DNA from 2 places in the Mesorhizobium sp. M0983 genome. Region 1 is predicted to be linked to the other one. Evidence: riboswitches for the same ligand, from Rfam matches in the RefSeq annotation. Region 1 holds a riboswitch; the other holds the start of a gene.
The links. Region 1 has a riboswitch for cobalamin ahead of NKH71_RS02095 (DUF1636 family protein). Riboswitches for the same ligand answer to the same signal wherever they lie in the genome.

Region 2: it holds a riboswitch for cobalamin, as region 1 does, so the genes downstream of both, metE (5-methyltetrahydropteroyltriglutamate--homocysteine S-methyltransferase) here and NKH71_RS02095 (DUF1636 family protein) in region 1, are expected to answer to the same signal.

What each region holds. Positions count from the first base shown of each region.
Region 1 is NZ_JAMYNH010000001.1:398,212-403,338, forward strand. It holds gene NKH71_RS02085 (cobaltochelatase subunit CobN) at 1-1,862, opposite strand, end outside; gene cobW (cobalamin biosynthesis protein CobW) at 1,881-2,933, opposite strand; gene NKH71_RS02095 (DUF1636 family protein) at 2,930-3,364, opposite strand; cobalamin riboswitch at 3,403-3,606, opposite strand; gene NKH71_RS02100 (winged helix-turn-helix domain-containing protein) at 3,636-4,835, opposite strand.
Region 2 is NZ_JAMYNH010000020.1:44,898-50,024, reverse strand. It holds gene metE (5-methyltetrahydropteroyltriglutamate--homocysteine S-methyltransferase) at 1-1,656, opposite strand, end outside; cobalamin riboswitch at 1,752-1,952, opposite strand; partial or broken gene NKH71_RS26740 (MFS transporter) at 2,407-2,742, opposite strand; gene NKH71_RS26735 (DUF6538 domain-containing protein) at 2,956-3,300, shown strand; gene NKH71_RS26730 (hypothetical protein) at 3,478-3,609, shown strand; gene NKH71_RS26725 (helix-turn-helix transcriptional regulator) at 3,926-4,759, opposite strand; partial or broken gene NKH71_RS26720 (MFS transporter) at 4,972-5,127, opposite strand, start outside.

The DNA.
Region 1 (5,127 bases):
TCAGGGGCGAGGGCTACGGTGATATTGCCGAAGGTGGCGGCGCGGAAGGGGAATTTTGCGGTGGTGGGCGCTTGGACACCCCCCTCTGCCCTGCCGGACATCTCCCCTTCAAGGGGGGAGATTGGCAGTTCGGCTGCCGGCTCTCCCTTAACGCCCTTGGTAGTTGGCGAAAGCAGAGACAACAGCGCAATCTCCCCCCTCGAAGGGGAGATGTCCGGCAGCACAGAGGGGGGTGCCTCGCGCGAACCTGTCTCATCATCCGTATTCCCCCATGCGGCTTCCACCGCAGCGATGGCCGCCGGCGGCAATTCCTTCGAGAAGGTCAGATAATCCTGCAAAGCCAGTCCCTGGTCGGCTGGCTCCAGCACCTCCAGCAACTGACGCGGCGTTTGCGGAATCCCTTCAACGGCGTAGCCCTGTTCGCTCAGGTCGTGCAGCATCGCCAGCACGCTGGACGGCACGTCGAGACCGACGGCATAGCCGGTGCGGCCGGGCGCGCTCGGATAGTCGGGGATCAGGATGGCGAGCTTGCGCTCCGCACGCGGCGTCCGCTGCAGACGCACGAAGGCCTCGATACGGTTCGCGACCTGCGCCACGCGGTCAGGCTCTGGCCGGTTGGCGAAGGCGCGGAAGGCCAATGCCGGATCGATCTCGCTTTCGCTCTTGAAGGAAATGGCGCCGGCCAGGATGCGGCCGTCGAGCTCGGGCAGGACGACATGCATGGCAAGGTCGGCGGGCGCCAGGCCGCGCTGGTTGTTCTGCCAGATGTCGCGGCGGGTGGTCGCGACGACGACCTGGAACACCGGCACTCCGGCGCGGTCGAACAGCGTCTCGACGCCGGGTTCGGCGCCCGAGGCGAAAGCTGTGGCGGTGATGATGGCGGCAGGGTTCAGCGCGGCAAACGCGGTTTCGACAAAGGCGAGCGATGCCGCGTCCTTGAGGCTGGAGACGAAGATGGGGACCGGCGCTATGCCACGCTGCCCGAGCGCCTCGACAAGCGCATCGATGGGCGCGACATCGGCGGCGAGCAGCATCGAGCGGTAGAACAGGATGGGGATGATGGGGGCGGGTTCGGCGGACGGTAGGTTTAGGCTGCGTTCCGTCGCGCCCCCCTCTGTCCTGCCGGACATCTCCTCCACAAGGGGGGAGATCGCCTGGTCATCGTCGCCTTCGTCAATGTTCGATGTTGCAGAAGTCGCGAGACGGTCAGTGACAGCCGATCTCCCCCCTTGTGGGGGAGATGTCCGGCAGGACAGAGGGGGGCGCGAAGGAATGCCGACGCTTGATAAGTCCATTCTTTCTATAACGCCGCGTCCCGGCTCATAAAATCCCGCCTTTGGCACGCTGACAGGTTCAGCGACCGCCGCACCCGATCCGGCGAGACTTGCCAACCTCTGCACCAGCGCCGTCATATTCGCCGGGCCACCTTCGCGGAAATAGTCGAGCAGACCATCAAGTTCCTGGCGCGGCAGCGTCGAGCCTTCGATCAGCCGCAAATCCTCGTCGTGGCTCTCGCCCGGTAGGAGCGCCAGCTTAATACCGCGATTTCGCGCGACAACGGCAAGCTGGTCGCAGCCGTAGCGCCACCAGTCGTAACCGCCGAGGATGCGGACCAGGACGACCTTGGCGTGGCGGGCGACGCTGTCGATCCAGAGGTCGACGGACATCGGGTGGCGCAGGTCGCGCAAGGCGGCGAGCCGCATCGACGGCAGGCGGTCCGCATCTGCCTTCCACGCCGCCGCCAGCCCGGCGAGGTCGCTGTCGGTGAAGGACAGCGCCACGACATCCGCAGGCGTTTGCCTGAGATCGACAGGCTCGGCGAGATCGTCGAGCGAGGCGGATGTGGTGGTGAGGATGTGCATCGCGGCTCGTACCTGGGATCAGCCGGCGAGGATACGCTCGATCGCCGGGCGGTTCAGCCCTTTCAGGCCGATGACGACGAGGCGCGAGCGGCGATCGTCTTCAGCGGTCCAGGCGCGGTCGTAATAGTGGTTGACGCGCGGACCGACGGCCTGCAGCAAGAGCCGCATCGGCTTGCCGCCGACGTCGACGAAACCCTTGACGCGCAATACGTTTTCTTCCTCCGCCGCCGTGGCGACGCGTTGTGCCAGCTCGTCCGGGTCGGACACCGACGCAATGTCGATGACGAACGAGTCAAAGTCGTCATGTTCGTGGTCGAGCTCGTCGTCGTGATGGGTCTTGCGGTTCTCGATGTCGTCCTCGACGGCGAGACCAAGGCCGAGCAGCACCGACGGATCGACCTTGCCTTGCGAGGTCGGCACGATCTTCACCGCCCGCGCAACATGCTTGCCGATGACGGCATTGGCGCGCGCCGCGCCGGCTGCGTCCAGCAGGTCGCTCTTCGACAGGATGATCAGGTCGGCACAAGCGAGCTGGTCTTCGAACACCTCCTCGACAGGATCGTCATGGTCGAGCGTCTCGTCCTGCGCGCGCTGCGCCTGCAGGGCGTCCATGTCGTTGGCAACGCGGCCATCAGCCAGCGCCGGCCCGTCGACGACGGCGATGACGCCATCGACCGTGACGCGGCTTTTCACCGACGGCCACTGGAAGGCCTGGACCAGCGGCTTGGGCAGGGCCAGCCCGGACGTCTCGATCAGGATGTGGTCGACCTTCGGCGTCAGCGACAGGATCTGGTCGAGCGCGGGGACAAAGTCGTCGGCGACAGTGCAGCAGATGCAGCCATTGGCCAGCTCGACGATGTTTTCCTCGGGGCAAGTGTCGATGCCGCAGCCCTTCAGGATCTCGCCGTCGATGCCGATATCGCCGAACTCGTTGACGATGATGGCCAGGCGCTTGCCTTTGGCGTTTTCGAGCAAATGGCGGATCAGCGTCGTCTTGCCGGCGCCGAGAAAGCCGGTGACGACGGTGCAGGGGACGCGCGAAACGTTGGCGGCCGAATCTGGGGAAGTCATATCAAGTCCTTCAAAAGGTCGAGGGGAGGGATGCGGGCAACCAAGCCGCGCTTCAGGCAATCGGGACGGCCGCGCCACGGAATGAGGCCGTCCGTCGAAGTAGCGAACAGCTTTGCCCCCGTCACCAGATCGGTGCCGCTGGTCGTGGTCAGGTCGCCGAAGACATAGCTCCAGCAGCCGTCGCGCAGCATCGCGGCGCTGAGCCGGCGCTTGCAATTGCCGAGGCATTCGACGGTGCGGATTTTAATGTTTTCGCTGGAAGCGGCGCGGCGCGTGTGCTCGGCGAGCAGTTCGCCGGCGCGGGGATAAGCGTCCGAACCGGTCTCGTCACGGCAGGACGAGCAGACGATGACGGTAACGCCGGCCGGGGAATCACCATGGCCGGACAATAAATCCGCTGTCTCAGCCGGAAAACTGCTGTCGCGTTCCAAATCAGGCTCCTTGCCCGGAAAACCCGCCAGGCGATCGGATTCTTATGTCCTAGACGGCAGGTCTCCTGGCTCGCGGGTCATCGCCTGGGTGCCGCCTTCCCGGGAATATCCCAGTGGTTTTCGGCCTTGGCTCGTCGCTTACAGTTGCGGGGACAGCCGCGGATTTGAAATCGAGATTTCGCACCGCATTCCCTCTTGGCCCTTGCCGTTGCGGGCAGGGGACCGTCTGGAACGGATTTAGGCTTGTGAAGGCAGTCGTGTCAACGCACGTCTATGACGCGGCGATATCTGCGAGCGGCTGGCCGAGGTCGCCGGCAGCCGTCACCTCGATGCGCTCGAGCCCGAGCCAACCCTGCATCTGCTTCAATTCCTCGAAAAGGGCGGCGGCAGTTTGCGGCGGGGCGCCGGGCTCCGAATAGGCGGCATGGACGCGCAATACGCCGGCCGGGCGGTCGGCCCTGAGGTCGACGCGCCCGACGATGCTGTCGCCGAGCAGGAACGGCAGCACATAATAGCCATACTGGCGCTTTTCGGCCGGCGTGTAGATCTCGATGCGGTAGTGGAAGTCGAACAACCGCTCGGTGCGCGACCGCTCGAAGACGACGGGATCGAACGGCGCAAGCAAGGCGCGCGCCTCGATCCTGCGCGGCAAACGGCCGTCCTTGTGGAGATAGGCTGTTTTGCTCCAGCCTTCGACGCTCACCGGCAACAGGTCGCCAGCCTCGACCAGTTCCTCGATGCGGCCCTTGATGTCGGCGGGCGAGAGGCGGAAATAGTCGCGCAGATCGCCCGCCGTGGCGACGCCATGGGCGCGGGCGGAGATGCGCAGCAGTTCGCGGTGGGCGTCCGCGGGGGACGGAACTGGCAAAGCGAGTACCGTTGGCGGCAGCACGCGCTCCGGCAGATCGTAGAACCGCTCGAAACCACGCCGGTGCGCCGTGGTGATGCGGCCCGCCCAGAACAGCCATTCGAAGGCATGCTTGGCATGGCTCCAGCCCCACCAGCCGCCCGAGCCCTTCTGGCCTTCGAAAGCCGACGCCGCGATCGGGCCTCGTTCAGCGACCTCGCGATAGATGTCCTCAATGTAGGCGGCGTGCTCGCGGCCCCATTTTGCCAGTCCGCTGTACATTTCCTCGCCGCGCTCGGCCCGCCGCATGCGCCAGCGCATCAGCGGATAGGTCTCGACGGGCAGGAACGAGGCTTCATGCGCCCAATATTCGAAGACCATGCGCTTGCGTGTCACCGCGGCGTCGTCGAGCAGCGCCAGCTTGTAGGGGCCAAGCCGCGAATAGAGCGGCATATAATGGGCGCGAACCACGGCGCTGACGGAATCGATCTGCAGCAGGCCGGTACGTGCAAGCACCCGGGCCAGATGCCGGCGGTCAGGCGTGCCGCTGGGGCGCGGGTCATTGAATCCCTGTGCCGCAAGCGCAATGCGACGGGCCAGGGCAAGCGAGATTTTTTCCTTCATGAAGGCGGTATCCGGACGATGTTAGACAGAAAAAATGACCTGCGATTCCGCCCCATGCTAGCAAGGTTTTGGCGGCATCTATGTCAGGAGAGAAAAGTGGAGTGAAAAGTGAAGGAAATCAAACAGGAGCGGATCGGACCAGTTTTCCCGGATATGCCGTCCAGCACCGCGATTTGAACAAGGTTTGACTTGCTTCGCCGAAAGCGCTGCGCTAACCCTCGCCGCGTTGCAGCATAGAGCCCCCTTAAAACGGTTCAGTGGTTAATCTGTCACGCTTCCGCAAGTGGGTCCG
Region 2 (5,127 bases), on a different contig from region 1:
GTCGCCGAAGATGATGGGGGGGCGCACGTAACGCGACCCATAGCTCTGCACCCAGGCATGCTGGGTGAAGGCGAAGCCGGACAGCTGCTCGCCGAAATGCTGTACCATGTCGTTTCGTTCGAACTCACCGTGCACCAGCACGTCCAGCCCGATCTCTTCCTGCCAGCGAATTGCAGCCTCGATCTCCTTCTTCAGGAAGGTCTCGTAGTCGACATAGCTCAGCTGGCCCTTCGCATGAGCGGCCCGCGCCCTGCGTACCTGCGGCGTCTGCGGGAAGGACCCGATGGTCGTCGTCGGGAACGGCGGCAGCCCGAGCGTGCCGGCCTGGACTCTGGAGCGCTCGGCAAAAGCGCTCTCTCGTCGCTTCATGCTGTCGTCAATGCTGGCGATCCGCCCCTCAACAAGCGGGTCATGGATCTTCGTGGATGTCACGCGAGTGGCGGCAGCCTCGGCAGACGCTTTCAACGCGCCTGCCACCGCATCCCTGCCTTGGGACAGGGCCCGGGCAAGCAACACCAACTCGTCGGTCTTCTGGGCCGCGAAGGCGAGCCACGACCTGATGTCGGCGTCGAGTTCCGTCTCCATGCGCAGGTCGATCGGCACATGCAGCATCGAGCACGAAGGCGCGATCTCGACGCGGTCCAAGGGCCAGCCGGCGACGATCGGTTTGATGCGGTCGAGAATGGCGGGCAGGTTCGCACGCCAGACGTTGCGGCCATCGATCAAGCCAAGCGAGAGCACCAGATCCTTCGGTGCGAGCCGACCCACCGTTTCCAGCTGCTCGGGAGCGCGCACGAGATCAATATGCAGCCCGGCCAGGGGCAGAGAAACCGCGGTTTCGAGATTGTCTCCCAGGGGCCCGAAATAGGTAGCCAGCATGATTTTCAACTCGGGCGCGGCTTTTGACAGGTGGCCATAGGCGAATTCGAACGCAGCTCGTTCGTTCGGGTTCAGATCGAGGACAAGCGCTGGCTCATCGATCTGCACCCAATCGGCACCCGACAGCTTCAAGCTCCGCAGGAGTTGCTCGTAGACGGGCAGAAGCCGTGGTAGGAGCGCGATGGGATCGAAGCCTTCGGCAGGCGATTTCGCCAGCTTGAGGAAGGTGACCGGTCCAAGGATGACTGGGCGTGTGTGAATGCCCAGGGCTTTAGCCTCGAGGAAGTAATCAACCGGCTTCGTAGACGAAAGGGCGAGCGTCTGATCATCGTCTAGTTCCGGCACAATGTAATGATAGTTGGTGTCAAACCACTTGGTCATTTCCATCGCGGTTACACCAGGCCGATAAGCCGCATGCTGGTGACCACCGTGCCCGCAATCCTCCGTCTGACCTTGGTTGCCGCGCGCCATGGCGAAGTAGATGTCGAGTGGGATCTCGCCGCCATTCCAGGCGTAACGGGACGGAAGGGCGCCGACCATGGCTGCGGTGTCGAGCACATGGTCGTAAAGCGAGAAGTCGTTCGACGGGATTTTCGACACGCCGCGATCGCGCTGCTCCTCCCAGCTAGCGGCACGGAGCGCCTTCGCCGTCGTGAGAAGGTCGGCAGCGGACGATTTTCCGGACCAGTAGCTTTCAAGCGCGAATTTCAGTTCTCGCCGACGACCGAAGCGCGGCACGCCGAGCGTTGCTACAGGAATTTGCTGAGAGACAGTCATGCCATACCCCGATGGTTGGGGCGTCGGTGACAAGGAAGGCGCTAGCAGGTCGGCACGAACGCCAGGCTGCAGCGGCCACCGAGACACCCCGCCCGTGGACGTAATTCGCCGTGGCAGGTCTCCTGGCTCGCGGGGTCATAGCCTCTACCCGTCTTCCCAAGGCTATTCGCCTCAGTGACATGAGTGGGGTTGGCTTGCCGCTAACAGTTGCGGGGGCAGCGCCGGCATCGCACCGGCTTCCCTCTTAGCTCCGCTGCGGCAGCGCCGTACGGAGAACCACGACACGGGAGACAATTACAGCAGTTCGCTTCTTAGTCAATGCCGCATAAAGAAATGTTTATGTCGTTATGTTAAATTTCCGTTGGTATGTTCCCAAAAGTCGCCTCGAAAGCGAAAACTGTGGAAGCCTTGAGCGGCCGGTAAATCAAAGCAATGACGCACAGCGGTCCAGGAGGATAGGAGTTCGTCGGCTGCCGGCGGCAAACATACCGGCAAGGCCGTGGTGCTGCTTGCCGCATCATGCGAACGCCACCTCGGCATCGAACTTCGGCTCCAAGGTTCCGACCGCCTCTTTGGTGATCTGCTCGCGACCACATTCGACTCAATGGCGAGGCTGTTGCCCATTTGGAACGGGTTGGCCGTAATGCCCTCGGTGACACGACACAACAATTTTGAGGGGAGCACCCGAGGCCCGGTGCAGCGCCGTGTTGCGGAGGATCGAGGCCGACGTCTCGAACTGCTCGTTCGCAGTCACCGGCTCAAGGTAACCGCGCGCAAACCATCGGGCCAGCTCAAGTCCTGTCCCGAGTGAGGCCTGAGCGGCAAATCGTCGTGCACGCGCACGGTTTGGCGTTCGATCTTGTAATGCGTCTTGGGCGGGCAATCGCCACGGTGCAGCGCTTCCAGGCGCGCAACGATTTCGGCGTCATCCTGGGTCTGCCTGTTGTTGTGGCGAACATACTCGACCCAGGTTGGCACGTGATAACACTCGGTCCATAGTTCGGGCTTTTCCAGGTCACGCAGCAATGCCCATTGTCTGGTGTCATCTCGCAGCCGGGCTTTTCGCCACGATGTCATCACACCGAGAAGTTTCAATCCTCTCCCGCAACGCCAGCTTACTCCCTTTGATAGGGAACAACTATCTGACTTTTTTGGTCTTTTTGCCGCCTGTCTGGTACACAGGGGTGGTACACATGAGCTTGAGAATGCCCGGACCTTGGCAGCATAAGAAGACTGGCTTGTATTACTCTTCGGCAACGCGCGCCTGCCGATTTGAAGGATATTCCACTCGATGGAAGGGTGACAATTCCCGTCGGCGGCACCATCAGAACGGTGAAAGCGGTCGCAACCGTCAAGGTCAGCCTCGATACCAAAGACCCCGCAGAGGCCAAGAGGCGGCATCGCGAGACGGACGCTGCGCTCCATGAGTTCTGGCAGCGGTTCAGGCAAGGCCCTCAGCCGCTCACCAACAAGCATTTCCAGGCCCTCGCGGGCATCCTCTACGCTCGCTTGGTCGGCATGATGGACAGCGAACCGGGGGAAGGCATCTGGAAAGCGGTCCAGCGGCTAAACAAGGGCAAAGAGGAGGGCTTGACCGCTGGTTCGGTCCTACAGTCGATGAACTGTTCGTTGAGCGGGGCGTGAACACCGATCCCCTCACGAACCGGCGTGTTCACGCTGCCTTCAAGGCAATCCAGCTTGCGGCTGAAACGAATCTCAGGAAGCCGGAGGCGACTATTCACCCGATGAGGCGCAGAAGCGGTTCCCAATTGGGAAGCCGAGGGCGGTGAGGGCAAGCCAGCGCCACGGGCGGAGGGGGACTTGGACCTGTTTGCCCTGCTGGACCACAAGTTCGCGACACAGGGCCTCGAGGAGAAGACCAAGAGTGATTATGCGCGGGACCTCGCCAATTTCATCAAAAGCAGCGGGCAGTCAAAGTTCGGCGCCGATTGACATGGAGATAACCATCGCGGCGGACCCCCAGGCGGACCGCAAGCCGGAATACAAGCGGGTGCAGGCGGCCAAGCTCGTCCACAAGATGGCGTCGGGCACACACCGGCGATGGGAGAGCGGACCGTGGAGTGCAGGAACTTCACGTCTATCCACGCTCCCGTGGGCGTGTCCTGCGGCACATCGGCAGCGATATTGAGGAGGCAGTTGAGCTTCTGGTCGAGCACTCTTACCTGCCACTACCTACGATTAACGTCATCTCGTACTGAAAACGCAGCACGCAAGGTCGATATGTAACATGCGCCCTTCGTGGATGATTCTAAGCTTCCTCGGGCGCGGTCAATCTGTGATAACGGTCGCTTGGAACCTCCATCACCGCGACGCGATCAAGGTTGGCGTATCGCGCTCGGTAGTAACCTTCTTCCTCCACTTCGGCGAAACTACACTGGGGAACGTCAAAGGTCGCAGCTTCCAATCCGAAGAAAGTCGTAGTGGTTTCTTCATCCAAGAAGTTCCACTCATCTTCTCCGTCGTCATACGTGACGCGAACATAGGAGGCCATGCGCACGGCTTCCTGATCACCCATCTCTGCGATGATGGCATCGCATTCTTTCTTCAGCTTTCCTGAAGCCTCACCCTTATCCCAGTCATCCAAAGCCCGATAGATTTCTGGATGATAATACTCTGGCATCTCCTCTACATCGTCACCGATAAGCTCAATGGTGCGGACATATTGCGGATTGATCAAGAGTATTTTGTTGTCAAGGCTCCAACAATACAGCCATGGCCTGCTTGTGTTATTTCTACGAAGGTTGTGAAGTTCCTTCAACTGATGTAAGATCGATTCACGCGCCTTTTCATCGATAGGATATTGGCGGCTGCCAACAGTCATCTTGATTCTGAGCGTGCCGTATCGCGTTTCGGCATCGGCAATTGCAAACGGGCTCGTGCGCCACTCCTCGACATCAATCTTCCAGCCCAGCAGCTCCTCGACTGTGCATTTCAACGTGAGACAAAGGTCCTTGATCTGCTCGACGTTCAACTGCGTTTTGCCTGTTTCCCAACGGGCCACAGTCTGTTGCGTCGTTGCCATCTGCTCTGCCAAATCTTTTTGAGTCATGCCCAGTCGAACCCTAAGTTCTTTTATGTTCATAACTCACCTCGCGTGTTCAATACACGCATTGTGGATGAATTAATCTAACACGTCAAGCGTGTTCAAAAATCGCAGCATGTGTTTTTAGGGCGTCTTCGAGGCTCCGGCAGCCGTTCGTGACCACTTGCGCAAGACACAGGGCTGGTACACAGCACGAATGGGCGATCAAAAATTAGCGCTGAAATTCAGATAATTATTGTGGGCGAGTCTGGATCTCTCTGATCGACACGATAGTCGAAGCATCACCATGATCGGACCGCTTCGTGGCCGCAGGTCAAGTTGCAGCGTCGGTTCGGTGAACTTGTTGGTCGGATCCAGATTGAGCGTTTCAAAATCCGGCTGACGCAGAAGGATGCTCATCAGTCCCC